Regions from separate parts of the Streptomyces sp. NPDC018610 genome, predicted to be linked through region 4. Evidence: riboswitches for the same ligand, from Rfam matches in the RefSeq annotation. Region 4 holds a riboswitch; each other region holds the start of a gene.
What was found. Region 4 has a riboswitch for cyclic di-AMP ahead of ACH5A8_RS15935 (C40 family peptidase). Riboswitches for the same ligand answer to the same signal wherever they lie in the genome.

Region 1: another riboswitch for cyclic di-AMP. It lies ahead of ACH5A8_RS09070 (M23 family metallopeptidase); the one in region 4 lies ahead of ACH5A8_RS15935 (C40 family peptidase).
Region 2: another riboswitch for cyclic di-AMP. It lies ahead of ACH5A8_RS18200 (transglycosylase family protein); the one in region 4 lies ahead of ACH5A8_RS15935 (C40 family peptidase).
Region 3: another riboswitch for cyclic di-AMP. It lies ahead of ACH5A8_RS20045 (transglycosylase SLT domain-containing protein); the one in region 4 lies ahead of ACH5A8_RS15935 (C40 family peptidase).

The regions. Positions count from the first base shown of each region.
Region 1 is NZ_JBISAL010000002.1:866,139-871,559, reverse strand. It holds gene ACH5A8_RS09080 (M16 family metallopeptidase) at 313-1,683, shown strand; gene ACH5A8_RS09075 (M16 family metallopeptidase) at 1,680-3,068, shown strand; cyclic di-AMP (ydaO/yuaA leader) riboswitch at 3,289-3,452, shown strand; gene ACH5A8_RS09070 (M23 family metallopeptidase) at 3,465-4,223, shown strand; gene ACH5A8_RS09065 (GntR family transcriptional regulator) at 4,499-5,158, shown strand.
Region 2 is NZ_JBISAL010000006.1:386,704-392,124, reverse strand. It holds gene eno (phosphopyruvate hydratase) at 1-1,062, opposite strand, end outside; gene ACH5A8_RS18200 (transglycosylase family protein) at 1,410-2,129, opposite strand; cyclic di-AMP (ydaO/yuaA leader) riboswitch at 2,134-2,300, opposite strand; gene ACH5A8_RS18195 (transglycosylase family protein) at 2,483-3,619, opposite strand; gene ACH5A8_RS18190 (cytochrome P450) at 3,779-5,179, opposite strand; gene ACH5A8_RS18185 (nucleoside triphosphate pyrophosphohydrolase) at 5,399-5,421, opposite strand, start outside.
Region 3 is NZ_JBISAL010000007.1:310,597-316,017, reverse strand. It holds gene ACH5A8_RS20050 (HAD family hydrolase) at 218-1,030, shown strand; gene ACH5A8_RS20045 (transglycosylase SLT domain-containing protein) at 1,159-1,638, opposite strand; cyclic di-AMP (ydaO/yuaA leader) riboswitch at 1,644-1,834, opposite strand; gene ACH5A8_RS20040 (polyprenyl synthetase family protein) at 2,425-3,435, shown strand; gene ACH5A8_RS20035 (outer membrane lipoprotein carrier protein LolA) at 4,235-5,421, shown strand, end outside.
Region 4 is NZ_JBISAL010000005.1:389,836-395,256, reverse strand. It holds gene ACH5A8_RS15945 (helix-turn-helix domain-containing protein) at 1-409, opposite strand, end outside; gene ACH5A8_RS15940 (ATP-binding protein) at 733-1,185, shown strand; gene ACH5A8_RS15935 (C40 family peptidase) at 1,338-1,811, opposite strand; cyclic di-AMP (ydaO/yuaA leader) riboswitch at 1,815-2,028, opposite strand; gene ACH5A8_RS15930 (ANTAR domain-containing protein) at 3,021-3,380, shown strand; gene ACH5A8_RS15925 (urease subunit gamma) at 3,818-4,120, shown strand; gene ACH5A8_RS15920 (urease subunit beta) at 4,132-4,443, shown strand; gene ACH5A8_RS15915 (urease subunit alpha) at 4,436-5,421, shown strand, end outside.

The sequences.
Region 1 (5,421 bases), on a different contig from region 4:
AGCGGACGGCGCGTCCGGGCGGCGCCCCGACGCCCGAGGCCGCCCGCGCCCGCCCGCTCGCCACCGCGGGCTCCGCACGCCTCCCGCGCCCCCTGGCACGCCCCGTAGCGCGACCAGGAGCGCGGAGGCCTGCTTCCGCCCTCGCGCGCCTCACATGCGCCGGTGCCGCCGTCCCTCTTTCGCTTCTTTCGTTCTCGCTCTCGGCGTACGACGTCCGGGAACTTCGCCAGGCGCGCGCACGCTTGCATACAGTGGCAGGACCGGCAGGAAAAGGGCGGTTTCCAGACCGCCATCGCGATCGAAGGGACGTACATGCCCATGGGTCACACGGCCACAGCCGAGGCAGGCTCCGGCGGCCTGACAGCGACCGAGCACCGCCTGGCCAACGGCCTGCGCGTGGTGCTCTCCGAGGACCACCTGACCCCGGTCGCGGCGGTGTGCCTCTGGTACGACGTCGGCTCCCGCCACGAGGTCAAGGGGCGCACCGGACTGGCCCACCTCTTCGAGCACCTGATGTTCCAGGGCTCCGCCCAGGTCAAGGGCAACGGCCACTTCGAGCTGGTGCAGGGCGCCGGCGGCTCGCTCAACGGCACCACCAGCTTCGAGCGCACCAACTACTTCGAGACCATGCCCGCCCACCAGCTGGAGCTCGCCCTCTGGCTGGAGGCCGACCGCATGGGGTCCCTGCTCACGGCCCTGGACGACGAGTCGATGGAGAACCAGCGGGACGTCGTCAAGAACGAGCGCCGCCAGCGCTACGACAACGTCCCCTACGGGACGGCCTTCGAGAAGCTGACCGCCCTCGCCTACCCCGAGGGCCACCCGTACCACCACACGCCCATCGGCTCGATGGCCGACCTGGACGCGGCCACCCTGGAGGACGCGCGCGCGTTCTTCCGGACGTACTACGCGCCCAACAACGCCGTCCTCTCGGTCGTCGGCGACATCGACCCGCAGCAGACGCTCGCCTGGATCGAGAAGTACTTCGGCTCCATCCCGTCCCACGACGGCAAGCCCGAGCCGCGCGACGGCTCCCTGCCCGACGTTCTCGGCGAGCAGCTGCGCGAGGTCGTCGAGGAGGAGGTCCCGGCCCGCGCCCTGATGGCCGCCTACCGGCTGCCCCAGGACGGCACGCGCGCCGGCGACGCGGCCGACCTCGCGCTGACCGTCCTGGGCGGCGGCGAGTCCTCGCGGCTCTACAACCGCCTGGTGCGCCGCGACCGCACCGCCGTCGCGGCCGGGTTCGGCCTGCTGCGGCTGGCGGGCGCGCCCTCCCTGGGCTGGCTGGACGTGAAGGCCTCCGGCGACGTCGAGGTGCCCGTCATCGAGGCCGCCATCGACGAGGAGCTCGCCCGGTTCGCCGAGGAGGGCCCGACCGCCGAGGAGATGGAGCGCGCGCAGGCCCAGCTGGAGCGCGAGTGGCTGGACCGGCTCGGCACGGTCGCCGGCCGCGCCGACGAACTGTGCCGCTTCGCCGTCCTGTTCGGCGACCCGCAGCTCGCCCTGACCGCCGTCAAGCGCGTCCTGGAGGTGACGCCCGAGGAGGTCCAGGAGGTCGCCAAGGCCCGCCTGCGCCCCGACAACCGCGCGGTGCTCGTCTACGAGCCGACGCCCGCCGCGGCGGCCGACGCCCAGGACGCGGACGCCGCGGCCACCGACGACACCGAGGAGACGGCGAAGTGACCGACCTGGCCACCATGGACTTCCACCCCCAGCCGCAGGCGGGCGAGGCCAAGCCGTGGGCGTTCCCCGCGCCCGAGCGCGGCGCGCTCGACAACGGCCTCACCGTGCTGCGCTGCCACCGCCCAGGCCAGCAGGTCGTCGCCGTCGAGGTGCTGCTGGACGCGCCCCTGGACGCCGAGCCGGACGGCCTGGACGGCGTCGCCACGATCATGGCGCGGGCCTTCTCCGAGGGCACCGACAAGCATTCCGCCGAGGAGTTCGCCGCCGAGCTGGAGCGCGCGGGCGCCACCCTCGACGCGCACGCCGACCATCCCGGCGTCCGGCTGAGCCTGGAGGTCCCGGCCTCCCGCCTGGCCAAGGGGCTCGGTCTGCTCGCCGACGCCCTCAGGGCTCCCGCGTTCGCCGACTCCGAGGTCGAGCGGCTGGTGGGCAACCGGCTCGACGAGATCCCCCACGAGCTGGCCAATCCCTCCCGCCGCGCCGCCAAGGAGCTCTCCAAGGAGCTGTTCCCGGCCACCGCGCGCGCCTCGCGCCCGCGCCAGGGCACCGAGGAGACCGTCCGCTCCATCGACGCGGCGGCCGTGCGCGCCTTCTACGACCGGCATGTGCGGCCCGCCACGGCCACCGCCGTGGTCGTCGGCGATCTCACCGGCATCGACCTCGACGAGCTGCTGGGCGAGACCCTGGGCGCCTGGACCGGCTCGTCGGCCGAGCCGCGGCCCGTGCCGCCCGTCACCGCCGACGACAGCGGCCGCGTGGTCATCGTGGACCGCCCCGGCGCCGTCCAGACCCAGCTGCTCATCGGCCGCATCGGCCCGGACCGGCACGACCGGGTGTGGCCCGCGCAGGTGCTCGGCACCTACTGCCTGGGCGGCACCCTCACCTCCCGCCTGGACCGCGTCCTGCGCGAGGAGAAGGGTTACACCTACGGTGTGCGGGCGTTCGGCCAGGTGCTGCGCTCGGCCCCCGACGGGTCGGGCGCCGCGATGCTCGCGATCAGCGGCTCGGTCGACACGCCGAACACCGGCCCGGCCCTGGAGGACCTCTTCACGGTGCTGCGCAAGCTCGCCGCCGGCGGCCTCACCGACGCCGAGCGGGACGTCGCCGTGCAGAACCTCGTCGGCGTGGCGCCGCTCAAGTACGAGACGGCGGCGGCCGTGGCGAGCACCCTGGCCGACCAGGTCGAGCAGCACCTGCCCGACGACTACCAGGCGACGCTCTATCAGCAGCTCGCGGCGACCGGCACGGTGGAGGCCACCGCGGCCGTCGTCAACGCCTTCCCGGTGGACCGTCTGGTGACCGTGCTCGTCGGCGACGCGGCGCAGATCAAGGAGCCGGTCGAGGCCCTGGGCATCGGTCAGGTCACCGTGGTCGCCGCGGAGTAGCGGCATCCGCCGCACATCCGGGCGGCAGCGGCGCGCACGCGCGTGGGGCCCTGGTGACCGAAGCGTCACCAGGGCCCCGGCATGTCCGAATTGCGGGAGAGGCTGCCCGTCTGCCCTGTGGCCTGCGCTACAAAAACCTGGATCCGTTTGGGAATTGAAAGCAGCCCCGTCTAGCGTCGGTCCGGCTGTTCGTCGGGCAGTGCGCCGCACCCGCGGCACCGGACAGTCATCGCCGAGTCCCCGTACGGCGCGAGCCAGGGGAGCCGGGGACCCAGTCAGTCCCTGGGGTGAATCGGACGCCCGCGCGCACCGCGAGGGGGCCCGTAGGAGACCTTCCTGCTCCGAACCCGTCAGCTAACCCGGTAGGCGAGAGGGAAGGAAAGGACCCACGTCTGCATGGCGTTCACCCGCGCCACCGGGAAGCACCGCCGGCCCAGCCGCGTGCACCGCACCACCGTCCGCGCCGCGGGCGTGGCGGCCCTCACCACCACCGGCGTCATCAGCACTCTCGCCGCCGCCCCGGCGCTCGCCGCCGAGACCCCCTCTCCCGAGGACACCGGTCTCACCCCGGTCATCACCCTCGGTGACGCCGTCGCCGCGAAGATCGACGCCCAGGCCGCCGCCCAGCACCACGCGGCGCAGCAGAAGCAGGCCGAGGAGGCCGCCCGCAAGCGGGCCGCGGAACGGGCGAAGAAAGAACGCGAGGCCAAGGAGCGCGCCGCCCGCGAGGCCGAGCGCAAGCGCCTCAACACCTTCGTGCCGCCGATCTCCGGCTCCTACGTCTCCACCGGCTACAAGACCGGCGGCTCCCTGTGGTCCTCCGGCTCCCACACCGGCATCGACTTCCACGCCATGAGCGGCACCACCGTGCACGCGGTCGGCGTCGGAACCGTCGTGGAGACCGGCTGGGGCGGGGCGTACGGCAACCAGATCGTGATCCGGATGGCCGACGGCACGTACACGCAGTACGGCCACCTGTCGTCCATCGGCGTCTCGGTGGGCCAGCAGGTCGTCGCCGGGCAGCAGATCGCCCTGTCCGGCGCGACGGGCAACGTCACCGGGCCGCACCTCCACTTCGAGGCGCGCACCAGCCCGGACTACGGCTCCGACATCGACCCGGTGGCCTACCTCCGCGGGCACGGCGTGAACGTCTGACGGGCACGTCCCGAGGCCGTCGAACGTCTGACGGGCACGTCCCGAGGCCGTCGAAAGCCCACGGAACACGGAACACCAGAACCCCGCAGAGCCCCGGCCCCGAGCCGGGGCTTTCGGCGTTTCTCGGCGCCTCGGGTATTTTCCTGTCCAAAAATTGTCCATGGATCCCGGACCGCCGTCGGAAATCCCGGCGAATTGTCATAGAGTCACGGAACGGGCGTCCGGGGCGGTGGCCCGGTACGGGAATTTCGGCGGGACCCACGCGGAGGTCGGGAATGCGTGTTCCGGCGCACTCGGTGTGCACGGCGATCCGGGACGACATCGTCGCCGGTGTCCATGAGCGCGGCAGCCGGCTCACCGAGGAAGTCCTCGCCCGCCGCTACGGCGTCTCGCGCGTCCCCGTGCGCGAGGCGCTGCGCACCCTGGAGGCGGAGGGCTTCGTGGTGACGCGGCGGCACGCGGGCGCGTGCGTCGCGGAGTGGACCGGGCAGGAGGCCGCCGACCTGCTGGAGATGCGCGCCCTGCTGGAGCCGCTGTGCGCCGCCCGTGCCGCCGAGCGGCGCACCCAGGCCCACCTCAAGGTGCTGCGCGGCCTGGTCAGGCTGGGGCAGGAGCGGGCCGGGAGCGGCCTGGGCGAGGAACTGCGCGCGCTGGGGGGCTGGTTCCACGAGACGCTCGCCCAGGCCTGCGACAGCCCGGCGCTGACCTCGACGCTGACCCGGCTGCGCCACAAGATCGCCTGGATGTACGTGGTTCAGCCCCCGGCCGACCCCGTCGCGGCCTGGGCCGAGCACGGGGCGATCGTGGACGCCGTGGCGCGCCGCGACGGCGAGCGCGCGCGTGCGCTCACCGCCTCGCACACCGAGCGCACGGCCGCCGCGTACCGCGTGAGGGCTTCGCAACATGCCGTCAACATGTCGGGAGCGCGGCTTTAACGCGGACCCCGTATACAGAGAGGGATATCCGATCGAGGAGAATTCGCGCTGCCCTTTTCCGGGAGTTCTGTAATTGACTCCGTGCCTCATGCGGTCATTGCGCGGCGTTCCGCCCCGGAAACGTGCGGGCCGTGCCGGCCGAGAACGCGGAAGCCGCGCCGCCCGGAAAGGGCGGCGCGGCTTCGGTGCCAGGGGCTGTCCGAGGACTCGCCGGGTTCCTGAACCCGCAGGGGGTGTCGGGACCCGCCGGTTCGCGCGATCCG
Region 2 (5,421 bases), on a different contig from region 4:
GGCCAGCTCGACGGCGTCCAGGGTCTCGGTGAGCGAGCCGATCTGGTTCACCTTCACCAGCAGGGCGTTGGCGGTGCCCTCCTCGATGCCGCGGGCCAGACGCTCGGGGTTGGTGACGAACAGGTCGTCACCGACGAGCTGAACCTTCTCGCCGAGCTTGTCGGTGATGATCTTCCAGCCGGCCCAGTCGTCCTCGAACAGCGGGTCCTCGATGGAGACCAGCGGGTAGGCCGCCACCAGCTCCTCGTAGTACTCCGTCATCTCGGCGGCGGAGCGCTCCTTGCCCTCGAAGAGGTACTTGCCGTCCTTGTAGAACTCGGAGGCGGCGACGTCGAGCGCGAGGGCGATCTGCTCGCCCGGGGTGTAGCCGGCTTCCTTGACGGCCTCGAGGATGAGGTCGAGGGCCTCGCGGTTGGAGCCGAGGTTCGGGGCGAAGCCGCCCTCGTCGCCGAGGCCGGTGGACAGGCCCTTGGTCTTCAGGACCTTCTTCAGGGTGTGGTAGACCTCGGCGCCCCAGCGCAGGGCCTCGGAGAAGGACTCCGCGCCGATCGGGGCGATCATGAACTCCTGGATGTCCACGTTGGAGTCGGCGTGCGAGCCGCCGTTCAGGATGTTCATCATCGGCACCGGGAGCAGGTGCGCGTTGGGGCCGCCCAGGTAGCGGAAGAGCGGCAGGTCGCTGGCCTCGGAGGCGGCGTGCGCGACGGCGAGCGAGACGCCGAGGATGGCGTTGGCGCCCAGCGAGCCCTTGTTGTCGGTGGCGTCCAGGTCGAACATGGCCTGGTCGATGAGGCGCTGCTCGGTGGCGTCGTAGCCGACCAGCTCCGGGCCGATCTGCTCGATCACGGCGAGGACGGCCTTCTCGACGCCCTTGCCCTGGTAGCGGTTCGGGTCACCGTCGCGCAGTTCGATGGCCTCGAAGGCGCCGGTGGAGGCGCCGGACGGAACGGCGGCACGACCCGTGCTGCCGTCGTCGAGGCCGACCTCGACCTCGACCGTGGGGTTGCCTCGGGAGTCCAGGATTTCCCGGGCTACGACGACGTCGATGGACGGCACGAGCATCTCCTTCTTGGATGTGACGCTTGAAGTGCGGGGCGTGTGAGCCTTGCGACTAGAGCCTAACCGTCCCGGGGCGCCGACCGGCCGACCGACCGTCCCGTGGACAGGGTGACGGTACACATTGTTCCCGCTCGGAACAAAGGGGCCGGTGACGGGACCGCGAACGGCGGGCGAAGAAAGGCCCCTCGGGGACGGGGAGCGAAGGCGGAGCGGAAAAAGCCCCGCCCCGGCGCGTACGGGGGGAACGCGCCGGGGCGGGGAGCCCGTGGGGACGGGGGAAAGGCCCTACGTGAGTGCCATGGTGGCGCTCACGCCTGAGCGGGGCCTGTGGCCGGGCTGCCGGTGAGCTGTCACTTCAGGTGCAGCTGCTGGCCCGGGTAGATGAGGTCGGCGTCGTCGACGATGTCCTTGTTCAGCTGGAACAGCTTCTCCCAGCCACCCTGGACGTGGTGCGCGGCGGCGATGGTGCTGAGGGTGTCGCCGGTGACCACCTTGTACTCGCCGTCGCCCTTCTCGACCTTCTTGCCGGTCGGGGTGGTGACGGTCTTCTTCGGGGCCGGACGCGTCGCCGAGCGGTTGGCGCTCTGCTGCTCGGTGGAGCGGTTGACGGTGCCGCTCTTGGAGCTGCTGCTCGACGAGGACGACGAGGAGGAGGACGAGGACGACGACGAGGAGGAGCTCGTGCCGCCGGTGTACGCGGCGCCGGACAGGCCCTTGCCGCAGACCGGCCAGGCGCCCTTGCCCTGGCCCGCGAGGACCTTCTCGGCGACGGCGATCTGCTGCGACTTGCCCGCCAGGTCGGCGCGCGAGGCGTAGGCGGTGCCGCCGTACGCGGCCCAGGTGGAGTTGGTGAACTGCAGGCCGCCGTAGAAGCCGTTGCCGGTGTTGATCGACCAGTTGCCGCCGGACTCGCACTGGGCGACCGCGTCCCACTCGGAGGCGGTGGCGGCGGAGGCGTTGCCCGCGGCCATCAGCGGGGCGGCCACGGCGGCGCCGGTGACACCGGCGAGCGCGATGGCGCGGGTGGCCTTGGAGGGACGACGGTGCTTGCCCTTGCTGGAAAACAGCATGGATGGATCCCCTCACCGACGCCTGCGAGGTGAGCTGTCGGGTTCGGGCCGGTTGAGTTGCCCGGCCGTGCCCTCGATGAGGCACGGCTTCACCCCCAGCCGCTCCGGTCTGCTGCCCGGCGCGGCGACTTACCTTGGGTCCCCCGCTCCTGCCTGCGGCGCATGACGCGACGACTGTTCCCGTACGGCCGCTGGCAGGATTCGGCGTTGCGGCAGCCGGGGCTCGCGGTGACGAGCGGTCATGACCGTAGACACGCGATCGAGCGAATTTCAAAGACGATCAGGGCTTCTGAGACTCATCCCACACTTTCACCGAAAGGGACATTCAGTGCGAAGTGTGACGCGAACTCGCCCTACTTCTGGGCGTTTTCGGTAGGGACATCCAGGCTCTGACCGGCGACGATGCGGTCCGGGTCGGAGCCGATCGCGCTCTTGTTGGCGGCGTACAGCGCGTGCCATCCGCCGTCCACGTCAAGGGAGTCGGCGATGGAGGCCAGGGAGTCGCCGGAACGGACGACGTAGGAGCCGCCGACCGTGTCGGTCGTGACGCCGTCGGCCCGGGAGGCGTGCTTGCCGCCCGCGACGGTCGCGGGGACGCCGGCGGGGTCCTCGGCGGCGCTGCCGCCGCGGTGCCGGCCGCCGCCCAGCGCCCCGGTGTCGACGAGGGCCGAAGAGCCGACGGCCTGACGGGAGTTGTCCGCGTAGCCCGAGTCGCCGTAGCCGCCGGCATCCGTCGAGGGCGACGCGCCCGGAGCGCCGGCGCCGGGGGATGTGTCGGACTTGGCCGAGTCGTCCTTCTTGGTGGACGAAGAGGGGGAATCCGAGTGCTTCGTGGTGGATTCGTCCGACGAGCCCGCCGCGTGCTTCGCGTCGGAGGGCGTGCCGGACGCGCCGTCCTGGTCGGCCGAAGAACCGGACGAACCGGTCGACTTGCCCGAACCCTGTGACGAGTCGGACGGGCCGGGGTCACCGGCGTCGGCCGAACGGGAGGTTCCGGTCGAACTGGACGAACCCGTCGAACCGGTCGACTTGCCGGCGTCCGTCCCGCCGCTCTCCGGGGCGGTGGAGGAGTCCTGCGAGCCGCCCACGCCCGTGTCGACGTCCGCGGCGCCGGAGTCCTTGGTGAGCCCGGCGAGCAGCGCGCAGGTGGGCCAGACGCCCGGGCCCCGGTCGGCGAGGATCTTCTCGGCCACGGCTATCTGCTGGGACCGGCTGGCCTGGTCGGCGCTGGCGGCGTACGAGAGGCCCCCGTACTTCTCCCAGTCGTCCTGGGTCAGCAGCAGGCCGCCGTAGTAGCCGTTGCCGTTGTCGGCGCTCCAGGAGCCGCCGGTCTCGCACTGCGCCACCTTGTCCCACGTGGTGCCGTCGGCCGCACTGGCGCCCGAGGCGGCGACGAGCGGGATGGCGATGGCGGAGCCGGTGACCCCGGCGGCGACGAGGAGGGCCGGAGCCTGGCGGGGGCGACGGTGACGACCGTTCCCGGAGAGCATGCGGAGACCTTTCGCGCGACGACGGTGACCGCGCGGCGACCGGTAGCCGCCCGCCGCGCTGATGCGTGAAGGTAGCCGCTACCGATCACTTGTCACAAGTTAATGCCACACAGATCACGTGAAGATCACATAGTTGAGCGTGTGTCAGCTTTGCGTTCGTCACGGAGTCGTGGAAGGACCCGTGCCGGCCCCGGCCGGCTCCGCGTCACCGGCCGGGGCCGGGGTGAAACGCACGGGAAGGGTCCGCAGTCCGCGCATGATGAGTCCGCCGCGCCAGCGCAGCTCCGCCGGGTCGGCGTCGAGGCCGAGGTCCGGGAGCCGGGTGAGGAGGGTGGCCAGCGCGGTCTGGCCCTCCAGACGGGCGAGCGGGGCGCCGAGGCAGTAGTGGATGCCGTGGCCGTAGCCCAGATGCTGGTTGTCCCGGCGGGCGAGGTCGAGGGTGTCCGGATCGGCGAACCGCTCCGGGTCCCGGTCGGCGGCGGCGAGCACCACGAGCACCGGGTCGCCGACGGCGATGTCCTGCCCGCCGAGGGTGAGCGGCCGGGTGGCGAACCGCCAGGTGGCCATCTCCACCGGGCCGTCGTAGCGCAGCAGTTCCTCCACCCCGGTCTCCAGCAGGCCGCGCTCCCCGGCGGCGAGGGACCGCTGCAGCCGGTCGCGCTGGCCGGGGTGGGTGAGCAGCGCGTGGACGCCGTTGCCGATGAGGTTGACGGTGGTCTCGAAGCCGGCGAACAGGAGGATGAACGCCATGGCGGCGACCTCGTTCTCGGTGAGGTGCTCGCCGTGGTCGGAGGCGCGGATGAGGGCGGAGATCAGGTCCTCGCCGGGGGTGGGCTCGGCGGGGAGCGCCAGCCGCTTCCGGTGGATGAGGTCGGCGAGATAGCCGCGCATCTTCTTGACCGAGCGGGCCACTCCGCCCCGGGGGCCCTTGCCGTGGCGGATCATCATGCCCGCCCAGTCGCGGAAGTCGTCCTGGTCCTCGCGGGGGACGCCGAGCAGGTCGCAGATGGCGTAGATGGGCAGCGGGAAGGCGAACTCGTGGATGAGGTCGGCGCCGCCGCGTTCGGCGAAGCGGTCGATGAGGACGTCGGTCAGCTGCTGGACGCGGGGGGCGAACTCGGCGACGCGGCGGGGGGTGAAGGCCTTGCTGACCAGGCGGCGCAGACGGGTGTGGTCCGGCGGGTCGATGTTGAGCAGATGGGTCATCAGCTCGGCCTTGCGCTCGCCGGGGATGCCGGTCTTGCCCTTGGCGTGGGCCGGTTCGTCGTGGTGGGCGGGGTTCTTGGAGAGGCGGGGGTCGGCGAGGGCCGCTTTCGCGTCGGTGTGGCGGGTGACCAGCCAGGCGTCCACTCCGCTGGGGAGGCGGGTGCGGTGTACGGGAGCGTGTTCGCGGAGCCAGGCGTAGGCGGGGTAGGGGTTGGTCGCGAAGTCCCAGGTGAAGAGGGCGGGTGCCTCTTGGGCTGCGGGTGGGGTCGGGGGTGCCGGTGCCGGTGGGGTGGCGGGTGCGGGGCCCGGTGGGGTGGCGGGTGCGGGTGGGGTGGTGGGTGGCTGGTCCTGCATGGGGGTGACCCTAGTCGTGGGGGTGCGGGGGGAAGGGGCGCCAAGGGGGCGCCTGGGGGGAGGTCGTCCCCGCCTCCCCTTCCCGTCCCGGACCTGGGGGGTGTCCCCCAGACCCCCTGGGGGGCGTCGTTCTCCGCGGGAGGGTGGGGGCTGGGCGCGCAGTCCGCGCCCCTCGGGCCCTCGGGCCCCGGGAGGTCCTGGAGGCTTGGGGGCTGGAGGTCAGACTTGTTCTGCTTTTCGGA
Region 3 (5,421 bases), on a different contig from region 4:
GGGGCACGTGGGGGCCCGTGGCCGGGCGAGCCGTGGGCGTGCCGTTCGGGGCCGACCGGGACGTGCCGGGCGTGATCGTGAGACGGCGGACCCCGACCACCGACCAGCAGGCCGCCGGGCAACGGGAGTTGGGGGAGGACGGCCGGGGCGGCGGAGCGTGCCGGCGCCGTCCGGTTCCCGTGGTTCCCGCCGTGCGAGGGGTCCGTATTCTCTGATCATGGCCGCTCCCGTTCCCCCCGCATATGCCCTCATCGCCACTGACCTGGACGGGACGCTGCTGCGCGGCGACGACACCGTGTCCGACCGGTCCCGTGCCGCGCTCGCGCGGGCGGCCGCGGCCGGCGCCCGACACCTCGTGGTGACCGGACGGCCGGCGCCGAGGGTGCGGTCACTGCTGGCGGTCCTGGGCGCCACCGGACTCGCCGTGTGCGGCCAGGGCGCGCAGCTCTACGACGCCGGGACGGACCGGCTGCTGTGGTCGGTCACCCTGGACCGGGAGACCGCCGAGACCGCGCTCGGCAAGATCGAGGCCGAGGTGGGCGAGGTGTACGCCGCGGTCGACCAGGACGGCGTGGACGGGCTCACGCTCATCGAGCCGGGGTACCGCATGCCGCACCCCACCCTGCCCGCCGTGCGGGTCGGACGGCGCGAGGAGTTGTGGCGCGCGCCCATCAGCAAGGTGCTGCTGCGCCACCCGCACCTCGGCGACGACGAGCTCGCGGCGGCGGCCCGCGGCGTGGTCGGCTCCCTGGCGACGGTCACGATGTCGGGCCCGGGCACCGTCGAGCTCCAGCCGTGCGGCATCACCAAGGCGACCGGGCTGGCGCTGGCCGCCGAACACCTGGGGCTCGGGCGGGAGAGCGCCCTCGCCTTCGGCGACATGCCGAACGACATCCCGATGTTTCGGTGGGCGGCCCGGGGCGTCGCCATGGCCAATGCCCACCCCGAACTCAAGGCGGTGGCCGACGAGGTCACCACGTCGAACGAGGACGACGGCATCGCCGTCGTCCTCGATCGGTTGTTCGCCTAGGCGGGCCGGGCGCGGCCGGTGCGGTCCGGCCGTGCCCGGCCCGTCCAGGTCCGTGTTGGTGCTTCGTCCCGCCGGGCCCGGCGTCGTCTCCGTCAGGCAGATTCCCGTCAGGTCCGGCGGGCCGTCCCTCAGTACGCGCTGTAGACGTTGTCGATCGAGCCGTACCGCGCCGCCGCGTAGTTGCAGGCGGCCGTGATGTTCGCGACCGGGTCGTAGATGTCGAACGACGTGCCGGCCACGTGGTACGTGTTGAACGTCGGCTGGATGACCTGCAGCAGGCCCTTGGACGGGATGCCCTTGGCGGCGTTGGAGTCCCAGAGGTTGATGGCCATCGGGTTGCCGGACGACTCCCGCATGATGTTGCGGTGGATGCCGTTGTAGGAGCCCGGGATGCCCTTCTCGGCCATGATCGCGAGGGACTCCCGGATCCAGCCGTCGAGGTTGTTCGGGTAGGAGACCGAGCTCACGGCCGTGGTGGTGGCCGGGGCCGCGGAGGCGCTGGTGGCGCCGATGAGCGGGACGGCGAGAACGGCGGCGCCCGTGCCGCTGACGGCGAGGGTGCGGAGGATGCGGGCGGTGCGGGAACGACGCTGACCGTTTGCGGACATGCGGGACTTCCTCTCCGTCGCCTGCGAGGTGAGCTGTCGGGTTCGGGCGGGGAGGTGCCCGGCCGCGCCCCGAAGGGCACGGCTTCACCCCGAGCCGTTCCGGCGTGGCGTACGACGTTGGACGACGTACGGCGCTCCGGCCCGGCGACTTACCTGGGTCCCCCGCTCCTGCCATGGGTGTCGGTTCGTTGGATTCGGGCGGCGGCAGGATTCGGCGTTCCGCCCGACGGCCCGGAACGTATGCGAGAGCACATGTCCAGAACAAGTACCGAAACCACACCTCGCCCTAATTGACCTTGGTCTGGGGTGTTTGGGATGCTTGATCCTTTGCGATCGCCAACACTCAACTGGCTTACGGGACACGGTGAAGCGGTGAGGTCCGGTGCGTGTGGGCCCGACGGTCCGCCGTGACCCAACTCACGGTTTGTTTAGCTGCGGAGCATTTACGGCTAAGCGGAATTGGGATGCCAATACGGTTAAATCGGGCCATGGAGGGAGTTGGTGTGATGGTCGTCACGTCGAGTGACGTCTTGGCCCTGGCGCACGTGTGTACCTGTGAGCGTGTGTGCGAGTGAGGGCGGCCACGGGGAAGAGGAGTGAGTCGATAAATATCTGTTCATACGTGGCGATCGCATGCATATCGGGCGTGACCGATACCGCCTGGCCTGTATCGGTGGGCGCTAGCGGTGATCGAAACCTGACCGGATACGCTGACTTGAGTGATGGCAGCGACCTATCGACAAACCGTGTAATCGCCAGCAGACACCAGCAGACAGGAGACCCCTCGTGACCGTCGTCGGGCCGTTCGGGCTGAGCGTGCGGGACCAGGCTGTCGAAGCCGATGTCCAGGCCGGGTTGGCGGCTGTCGAGGAAGGGTTGCTCGAAGCCACCAAGAGCGAGGTCCCCTTCATCACGGAGGCCGCGCAACACCTCGTCAAGGCGGGCGGGAAGCGGTTCAGGCCCCTGCTCGTGATGCTCGCGGCGCAGTTCGGCGACCCGTACGCGCCGGGGGTCGTGCCGTCGGCCGTGGTCGTGGAGCTGACCCACCTGGCCACGCTCTACCACGACGACGTGATGGACGAGGCCGCGGTGCGCCGCGGCGTGGCCAGCGCGAACACCCGCTGGGGCAACTCGGTCGCGGTCCTGACCGGCGACTTCCTGTTCGCCCGGGCCTCCCAGATCCTCGCCGACCTCGGGCCGGAGGCGGTCCGCGTCCAGGCGCTGGCGTTCGAGCGGCTGGTCACAGGGCAGATCCTGGAGACCGCGGGCCCGCAGGACGGCCGGGACCCGGTCGACCACTACCTGGACGTGCTGGGCGGCAAGACCGGATCGCTCGTCGCCGTCTCCTGCCGGTTCGGCGCGATGATGTCCGGGGCCGACGAGACGGTCGTGGACGTGCTGACGCAGTACGGCGAGCGGCTGGGCGTCGCCTTCCAGCTCGCAGACGACGTGCTGGACATCGCCTCCGACGCGCACGAGTCCGGCAAGACGCCCGGCACCGATCTGCGCGAGGGCGTCGCGACCCTGCCCGTCCTGCGGCTGCGCGAGCGCGCGGCACGGCTCGGGCTGGCCGAGGACATCGCGCTGTGCGAGCTGCTGGAATCCGACCTCGGTGACGACGCCCGGCTCGCCGAGGCGCTGGCGGCGCTGCGGGCGCACCCGGCCCTGGAGCAGGCCCGCCGGGACACCGTCCGCTACGCCGAGGAGGCGCGGGCCGCGCTGGCCCCGCTGCGGGAGTGCGACGCGAAGGCGGCGCTGCTGCAGCTGTGCGACGCGGTGGTCCACCGCGCCGGCTGAGGGCTGTCCCGTGCTCCCTGGCGGGCGCGCGACGACAGCCACGGCACTCCCCCAGCCTCCGGCCGGGGCTACCCCCACGCCGCGTTGTCGGAACGCCCGCAGACATCCAGTGTTCGGGCGTCCCTCCGCCTTGCGATGCTCTCCCCCACCGCCTGAACGGCGTGGGAGGCGCTCCCAGCGTCTGACGCCGCACGCTGACCCACCAGGGATCACGGGACGGCCCTTGGCGCGCGTGCGCTCCCGGCGCTCCGGATTCCGCCGCGCGACGCGGTGGTCCACCGGGCCGGCCCGGCGCCGGTGCGCCGGACGGCCGGGCGATGCCGGGTCATGCCGTGGTCTTCCGCGCCCGTCGGGCGGTGCCGTGTGATGCCGTGGTCCTTCGTGGACGTCGCGCGGCGCCGTGTGACGGGGTGGCGCGACGGGGCGGCGGGGCTCAGCCGTCCGCTTCCACGTCCGTGTGGCCGCGCGTTCCGCTGTCCTCTCGGTGCCCGCCCGGTCCAGTCGCCCGCTCCTGGCGGCCTCCGTCCCCCGCCCCGAGCCCTGCGGCGCCCGGCGGGCGGCCTCCTCCCGGCGGTCCGCCCCGGCCGGCCCCCTAGGGGTGGGGGGAGGGGCTTGCCCCCGGGTGTCATACCGCAGGCGTAGGCGGAGTTGCCTCCGCGGGCTGACGTCTGCGAGCCGTCGATTTGGTCAGATGGAACCACGGACCACACCACTCCTCACCGATTCGGGTGAGAATGGCGGCTCGGGGTGGGAGCAGCAGAGACGGGGAGCCGCCGCCGACGACGGAGGTAAGGCACACATGGCACCGTACGAATCCGACGACAGCAGGAGCGCCGAGGAGGCCGACGGCCGGTACTCGGCACGGCGCAAGGCCGCGCGCTACGCCGTCCCGGTCGCGGTGGTGGGGGTGGCGGCGGCGACCATCGGGCTCGTCCCGGCGCTCGCCGACTCCGGCGACCCCGACCTGCCGAAGATCACCGCACAGCAACTCATCGACAAGATCGCCCAGTCGGACGTCCAGCAGCTGTCCGGCACCGTCAAGATCAGCACCGACCTGGGCCTGCCGGACCTCGGCGGCCTGACGAGCGGGCTCACCTCCGGCGCGGCCGGGGGCGGTTCCGGCTCGTCCGCCGACCCGTCCGCCAAGCTGACCGAGCTGGCCTCCGGCACGCACACCCTGCGCGTCGCGGCCGACGGGCCGGACCGGCAGAAGGTCTCCCTGATCGAGAGCGCCGCCGAGTACAGCCTGATCCACGACGGCAAGGACGTCTGGGGCTACGACAGCAAGTCCGACGAGGTCTTCCACGGCACCGCCGCCCAGGACGGGAAGAAGGGCGAGGCGCCCGCCACGCCGAAGGACTTCGCCGACCAGGCCCTGAAGTCGGTCGACGACACCACCTCGGTGACGGTCGACGGCACCGCCCAGGTGGCCGGCCGGGACGCCTACAAGCTGGTCATCAAGCCCAAGCACGCCTCCGGCACCACGGTCGGCGCGATCAGCATCGCGGTGGACTCCCGGACCGGGCTGCCGCTGAAGTTCACGCTGACCCCGGCGGGCGGCGGCGCCGCCGTCGTGGACGCCGGCTTCACCCGGATCGACTTCGCCAAGCCGGCCGCCGGGACCTTCGACTTCACCCCGCCCAAGGGCGCGAAGATCACCGAGGACAAGGACGCCAAGGCTCCGCGGCACTCCCGCGCGTCCGGCGCCCCCCAGGGAGGACTGGCCCCGGGCAAGGGTCCCTTCGAGGGCGGGGAGGGCATGAAGGTCCTCGGCAAGGGCTGGAACTCCGTCGCCACGTTCGACACCGGCGCCAAGGGCGGCATCCCGTCGTCCTCCGGCAAGGGTGACCTGAACGGCTTCCTCGGCTCGCTCGGCGACCATGTGTCCGGCGAGTTCGGCAAGGGAACGGTCTTCTCCACCCGCCTGATCAACGCCCTGATCACGGACGACGGCAAGGTCTACGTCGGCACGGTCACCAAGGACAC
Region 4 (5,421 bases):
GGGTGACCTCACGGGCGTACTCGGCCGTCTGGAGCAGTCCGGGCACGACCGTGGTCTCCAGGGTGCGCATCGCGGTCGCCTGCGACTCCAGGCTGATGAAGTCCCGGTAGGTGGGCGGCAGCACACCGCGGTAGGCGTGCCACCAGCGGTGCCGGCCGTCGCCGTCCTCGGAGGCCGCCAACGCCAGAAGCAGCCGGCGCAGTTGGGCGTCGTGGACCGCGTAGGCGTCCAGCAGCAGCCGCACGTCGGCCGGTTTCACGCCGCTGGTGCCGGTCTCGATCCGGCTCACCTTCGACTGGTGCCAGCCCACCAGCCGGGCCGCCTGTCCGCTGGTGAGACCCGCGCCGGCGCGCAGCGTGCGCAGTTCGGCGCCGAGCTTGCGGCGGCGCACCACGGGACCGTGCTGCATGGATACTCCTCACTCCTCCCGGGTTCGTGCGGCGGCCCGCGGCGACCCGCGCCGCGAACGGGGACGGTGTGTCCCCGCCGGGCCCGGGCGCGCCCAGCCGGGCCCGGCACGGTCGGCGCCGGGCCCGGTGCGGGCCGTGTCGCATGCGGTCGGCCGTCGCAGAGTTCACCGCTTCGGGCGACAGATATATGCATATCTCGGTGGATCGCCACCGGGACCGCCCGGGTGATGGCAGTCTGACGGCGAAGCACCAGTCCGGGACCGTACTCGAACCATCCGCTCCGTGTCGGACCGCGGCCCCGTGGGAAAGGGACGACATCGCCATGGCAGACCTTCTGGAAGCATCCGTCACTCTGCCGAGCGATCCCGCCTCGGTCTCCGCCGCCCGCGCCTATGCGGTGGGCACCCTGGCGGAGTGGGGCCTGTCCGCGGAGACGGACACCGCCGACACCGTGCGGCTCATCGTCTCCGAGCTCGCGACCAACGCCGTACAGCACACTTTCGGGCAGTCGCCGACGTTCACGGTGGCCCTCCTCCTGGAGCGCGACGAACTGCTGCGCATCGGGGTCACCGACAGTCATCCACGGTTCCCGAAACGGCTGCCGGCCGCCGTCCAGCAGGACAACGGCCGGGGCATGGTGATCATCCGGTGTCTCGCCGCGGAGTGCGGCGGACGACTGACCGTGCGGCCCACCCGGGAGGGCGGGAAGACGGTCTGCATCGAGCTCCCGTGGACGGTCGACGACCGTCCGGCACCGTGCAGGCGGGAGCCGTAGCGCGCGACGTCGCGGGCCGTGGAGCCGGCGACCCGTGAACGACACGGGGAGACGGCCCGGGAACGCGGCGGCGCCGTGACGTCGGAGAGCGACGGCGCCGCGGACCGAGGGCGGTGACGGTGTCTCACCGGCCGTCCCCGCCCCCGGGCGGGTCAGTTGACCCGCCCGTACCACACGCTTCTGGTCCAGATCTTCTGCAGCCGCACCACGTCCCCGGTCTTCGGGGCGTGCCAGATCTTGCCCCCGCCGGCGTAGATGCCGACGTGGTAGACGTACGAACCCGAGTGGAAGAACACCAGGTCACCCGCGCGGCGGCTGCCCGCGGAGATGTGACGGGTCTTGTTGTACTGCTGTTCGGCCGTGCGGGGCAGCTTCTTGCCCGCCCTCTTGAACGAGTACAGCGTGAGTCCGGAGCAGTCGAACCGCCGTGGTCCCGTGGCGCCCCACTGGTAGGGGGAGCCCTTCTTGGACGCCGCGATCTGGAGAGCCCTCGTCGCGAGGGTCGCGGCTGAGGCGTCCCCGGCGGCGCCGGGCACCACGATCGAGCCGCCCACGGCGGCGATGGTCAGGGCCGAGGCCGTGCCGGCCCGGGCCATGAACGACGGGACACGATTGAGCGCAGTCATGCGCAACCCTTCGTCAGCCGCCTGTGAAGGATGACCTGTCGGATTCGGGCTGGCGAAGTTGCCCGGCCGCGTTGCCGCGGCTTCACCCCAAGGGCGGCTCGACCCGGTCATGGCGTGACCGTTCCGGCGACCCGTCGTGCTCGGGTCCTCCACTCCTGCCGATCCACTCCCGTCGACCGGTTGTCCGGGCGGCGGCAGGACTCGGCGTCCGCCCGGACCGCCCCGCCGCTGTGGCGGGGGCTTGTCGTCAGACAGGGATCTTCACCTACGGATGTCCGAAAATCCCAACGGAACCGGAGATCTGTGTTGTTACTCACCACTCACCCGTTCGGGTGGACACTCGCTCGCTCGAACGACTGTGTCCTCTTGCGGCGACGCCCGGACCAGCACCGGAGCATCCCATTCCGCCATCCGTGCGGGCTGGTCGCGCAACCGGAAGGGCCCCGAAAAAGGGTGTGTATCTACGCCGAAAGGCGGTACGTCATTTGGTCCGTTTCGGCTCACGCCCGCGGTCACGCGCCGTGTGACCGGCACGCGTGCCGGCATGGGTGCGGCCCGGGACGCCGCTGCGGGTGCGTCAACTGGCTCTCGCGAGCGGCAGGGTGACGCGGGCGGTCGGCCGCTCGCCGCCCAGGGCCCGCAGCGCCCGCAGCGGCCTCAGCGCCCGCGCCAGGGCGGCGTGTGCGGCTCGGGCCCGCCACGGCGGTGCGTCAGCGCGAGCACGTCCCGCAGTTCCGCCGCCGTGCGGCCTGAGCGCCTGAGGGGCGCTCAGGCCGCTGTGGCCTCCCCGGCCCGGATCGCTCCGGCCGAGCAGGGCCGCCGCGGCGCGGTAACGGCCGACCGGCTCCCCTCGGCGCGGTCAGCGCCGCCGGCGGCCTCGGGACGGTTCCGAGGGCGGCTCGGCGGGGTCGAGCGGCGGCGTCGGCGGCCCACCCCGCGTCCGGGTCCGGTGTCCGCCGGTGCGGTGCCCACGCGCTCGGCGGGCCCCGTGACCGCCCGGCGGCCGGCCGGGGGACGGGGGAGAGGGGGGCGTAGCGCATCCCTCCAGGGGGACGGTACCGGCCTGCGGGGCCGTCGGAGTCGGGAACGCACAGGACGTACGCGGCCCGGCCAGGGGCTTCGGACGGCGGGCCTCCGGTCGTGCGCGCCGTCGTCCTGGAGCAAGCTGGAGGTGGAACTCCGGCCGCTCGACGACCCAGGGGATCTGCAATGGTGTTCTTCGCGATTTCCAGGCGGCACCCCCTCCAGCTGCTGTCCACCACCGATCTGGTGCTGGAGCACGAGCGGCTGCACGAGGAGATCGACCAGATGCAGCGCGCCCTGACCTCGCACGCCGTCATAGACCAGGCCATCGGCGCGGTGGTCGCCTTCGGGCGGATCCCGCCCGATGACGCCTGGCGGGTCCTGCGGGAGGTCTCCCAGCGCACCAACACGAAGGTGCGCACGGTCGCCGAGCACGTCTTGAAGTTCGCGCAGGGCGGCGCCCTGTCCGACACCGAGCTGGAGGAGCTGAGGCGGGCGCTCGGCCGGCACGCGGCGCCCTGCTCCACGAGCCGCGCGCGGTCCTGAGCGGCACCGATTCGCCCGGTGGGGCGGGCGGACGTCCGCCCGGGCGCCCGGCCGGGCCGTCGGCGCACGGCGAGCGGCGCTGACGGCCCGCGCCGGCGCCACGTCCTGACGCCCGGGCCCCCGTGAACCCGTGTCCCGCGCCCCCGTGTGGCCCCCGTGACGTCCGTGACGCGCGTGACGTGCGGCGGCGGCGCCCCGTGTGGAGCAGCGGGGTCTTTCGGTTATGGAGCAGCCCAGCTTCCGGTCATGGAACGTCCAAGGTCTGGTTAACGTCGTCGAAACTCCCGCGAACTAACCTGCAGATCCACGCCACCTGCGGTTTTTCCGTCCGGATTGCCCAAGATCGGGGAGTCCGTCCCTGTGTTAGACCTGTCCCGTCGCGGTGGCTGCGGCAACCGGGCCCGCACGGTCCGGAGCGAGGACTGTGAGGTGGGCACATGCAACTGACCCCGCACGAACAAGAGAGACTGCTCATCCATGTGGCGGCCGACGTCGCCGAGAAGCGCCGGGCCCGTGGGCTGAGGCTGAACCACCCCGAGGCGATCGCCCTCATCACGTCGCACATCCTCGAGGGCGCCCGCGACGGCCGCACCGTCGCCGAACTGATGTCCTCCGGACGCAAGGTGCTCACCCGCGACGACGTCATGGAGGGCATCCCCGAGATGATCCACGACGTCCAGGTCGAGGCCACCTTTCCCGACGGCACCAAGCTCGTGACCGTCCACGAGCCGATCGTCTGAGGGGGGCCGCGGTGATTCCCGGAGAGATCCTGTTCGACGACGGCCCGATCACGTACAACGAGGGCCGTGAGGTCACGCGGCTGACCGTGCTGAACGCCGCCGACCGTCCCGTGCAGGTCGGCTCGCACTACCACTTCGCCGAGGCCAACCCCGGTCTGGAGTTCGACCGTGCCGCCGCGCACGGCAAGCGGCTGGACATCGCCGCGGGGACCGCCGTGCGCTTCGAGCCCGGCGTCCCCGTCGACGTCGCCCTGGTCCCGATCGCCGGCGCCCGCGTCGTGCCCGGACTGCGCGGCCGGATCGGAGGCTCCCTCGATGCCTGAGATCTCGCGCCCCGCCTACGCCGACCTGTTCGGCCCCACCACCGGCGACCGCATCCGGCTCGCCGACACCGATCTGCTGATCGAGATCGAGGAGGACCGCTGCGGCGGCCCCGGGCGCGCCGGTGACGAGGCCGTCTTCGGCGGCGGCAAGGTCATCCGCGAGTCCATGGGCCAGTCGCGCGCCACCCGCGCGGACGGCGCCCCCGACACCGTGATCACCGGTGTGGTCATCGTCGATCACTGGGGGATCGTCAAGGCCGACGTCGGCATCCGCGACGGCCGGATCACCGGCATCGGCAAGGCGGGCAACCCCGACACCATGGACGGCGTCCACCCGGACCTGGTCCTCGGCCCGGAGACCGAGATCATCGCGGGCAACGGGCGGATCCTGACCGCGGGCGCCATCGACGCGCACGTCCACTTCATCTGCCCGCAGGTCGCCGACGAGGCGCTCGCCTCCGGCATCACCACCCTCGTGGGCGGCGGCACCGGACCGGCCGAGGGCTCCAAGGCGACCACCGTGACCCCCGGCCCCTGGCACCTGGCGCGGACCCTGGAGGCGCTGGAGGCCTACCCGCTCAACATCGGTCTGCTCGGCAAGGGCAACACCGTCTCGCACGAGGCCATGCTGTCCCAGATCCGCGGCGGCGCCCTCGGCCTGAAGCTGCACGAGGACTGGGGATGCACGCCCGCGGTCATCGACGCCGCGCTCACCGTCGCCGACCGGACCGGCGTCCAGGTCGCCATCCACACCGACACCCTCAACGAGGCCGGTTTCGTGGGCGACACGCTCGCCGCGATCGCCGGCCGGGGCATCCACAGCTACCACACCGAGGGCGCGGGCGGCGGCCACGCGCCGGACATCATGACCGTGGTCTCCGAGCCGAACGTGCTGCCGAGCTCCACCAACCCGACCCGGCCGTTCACCGTCAACACCGTCGAGGAACACCTCGACATGCTGATGGTGTGCCACCATCT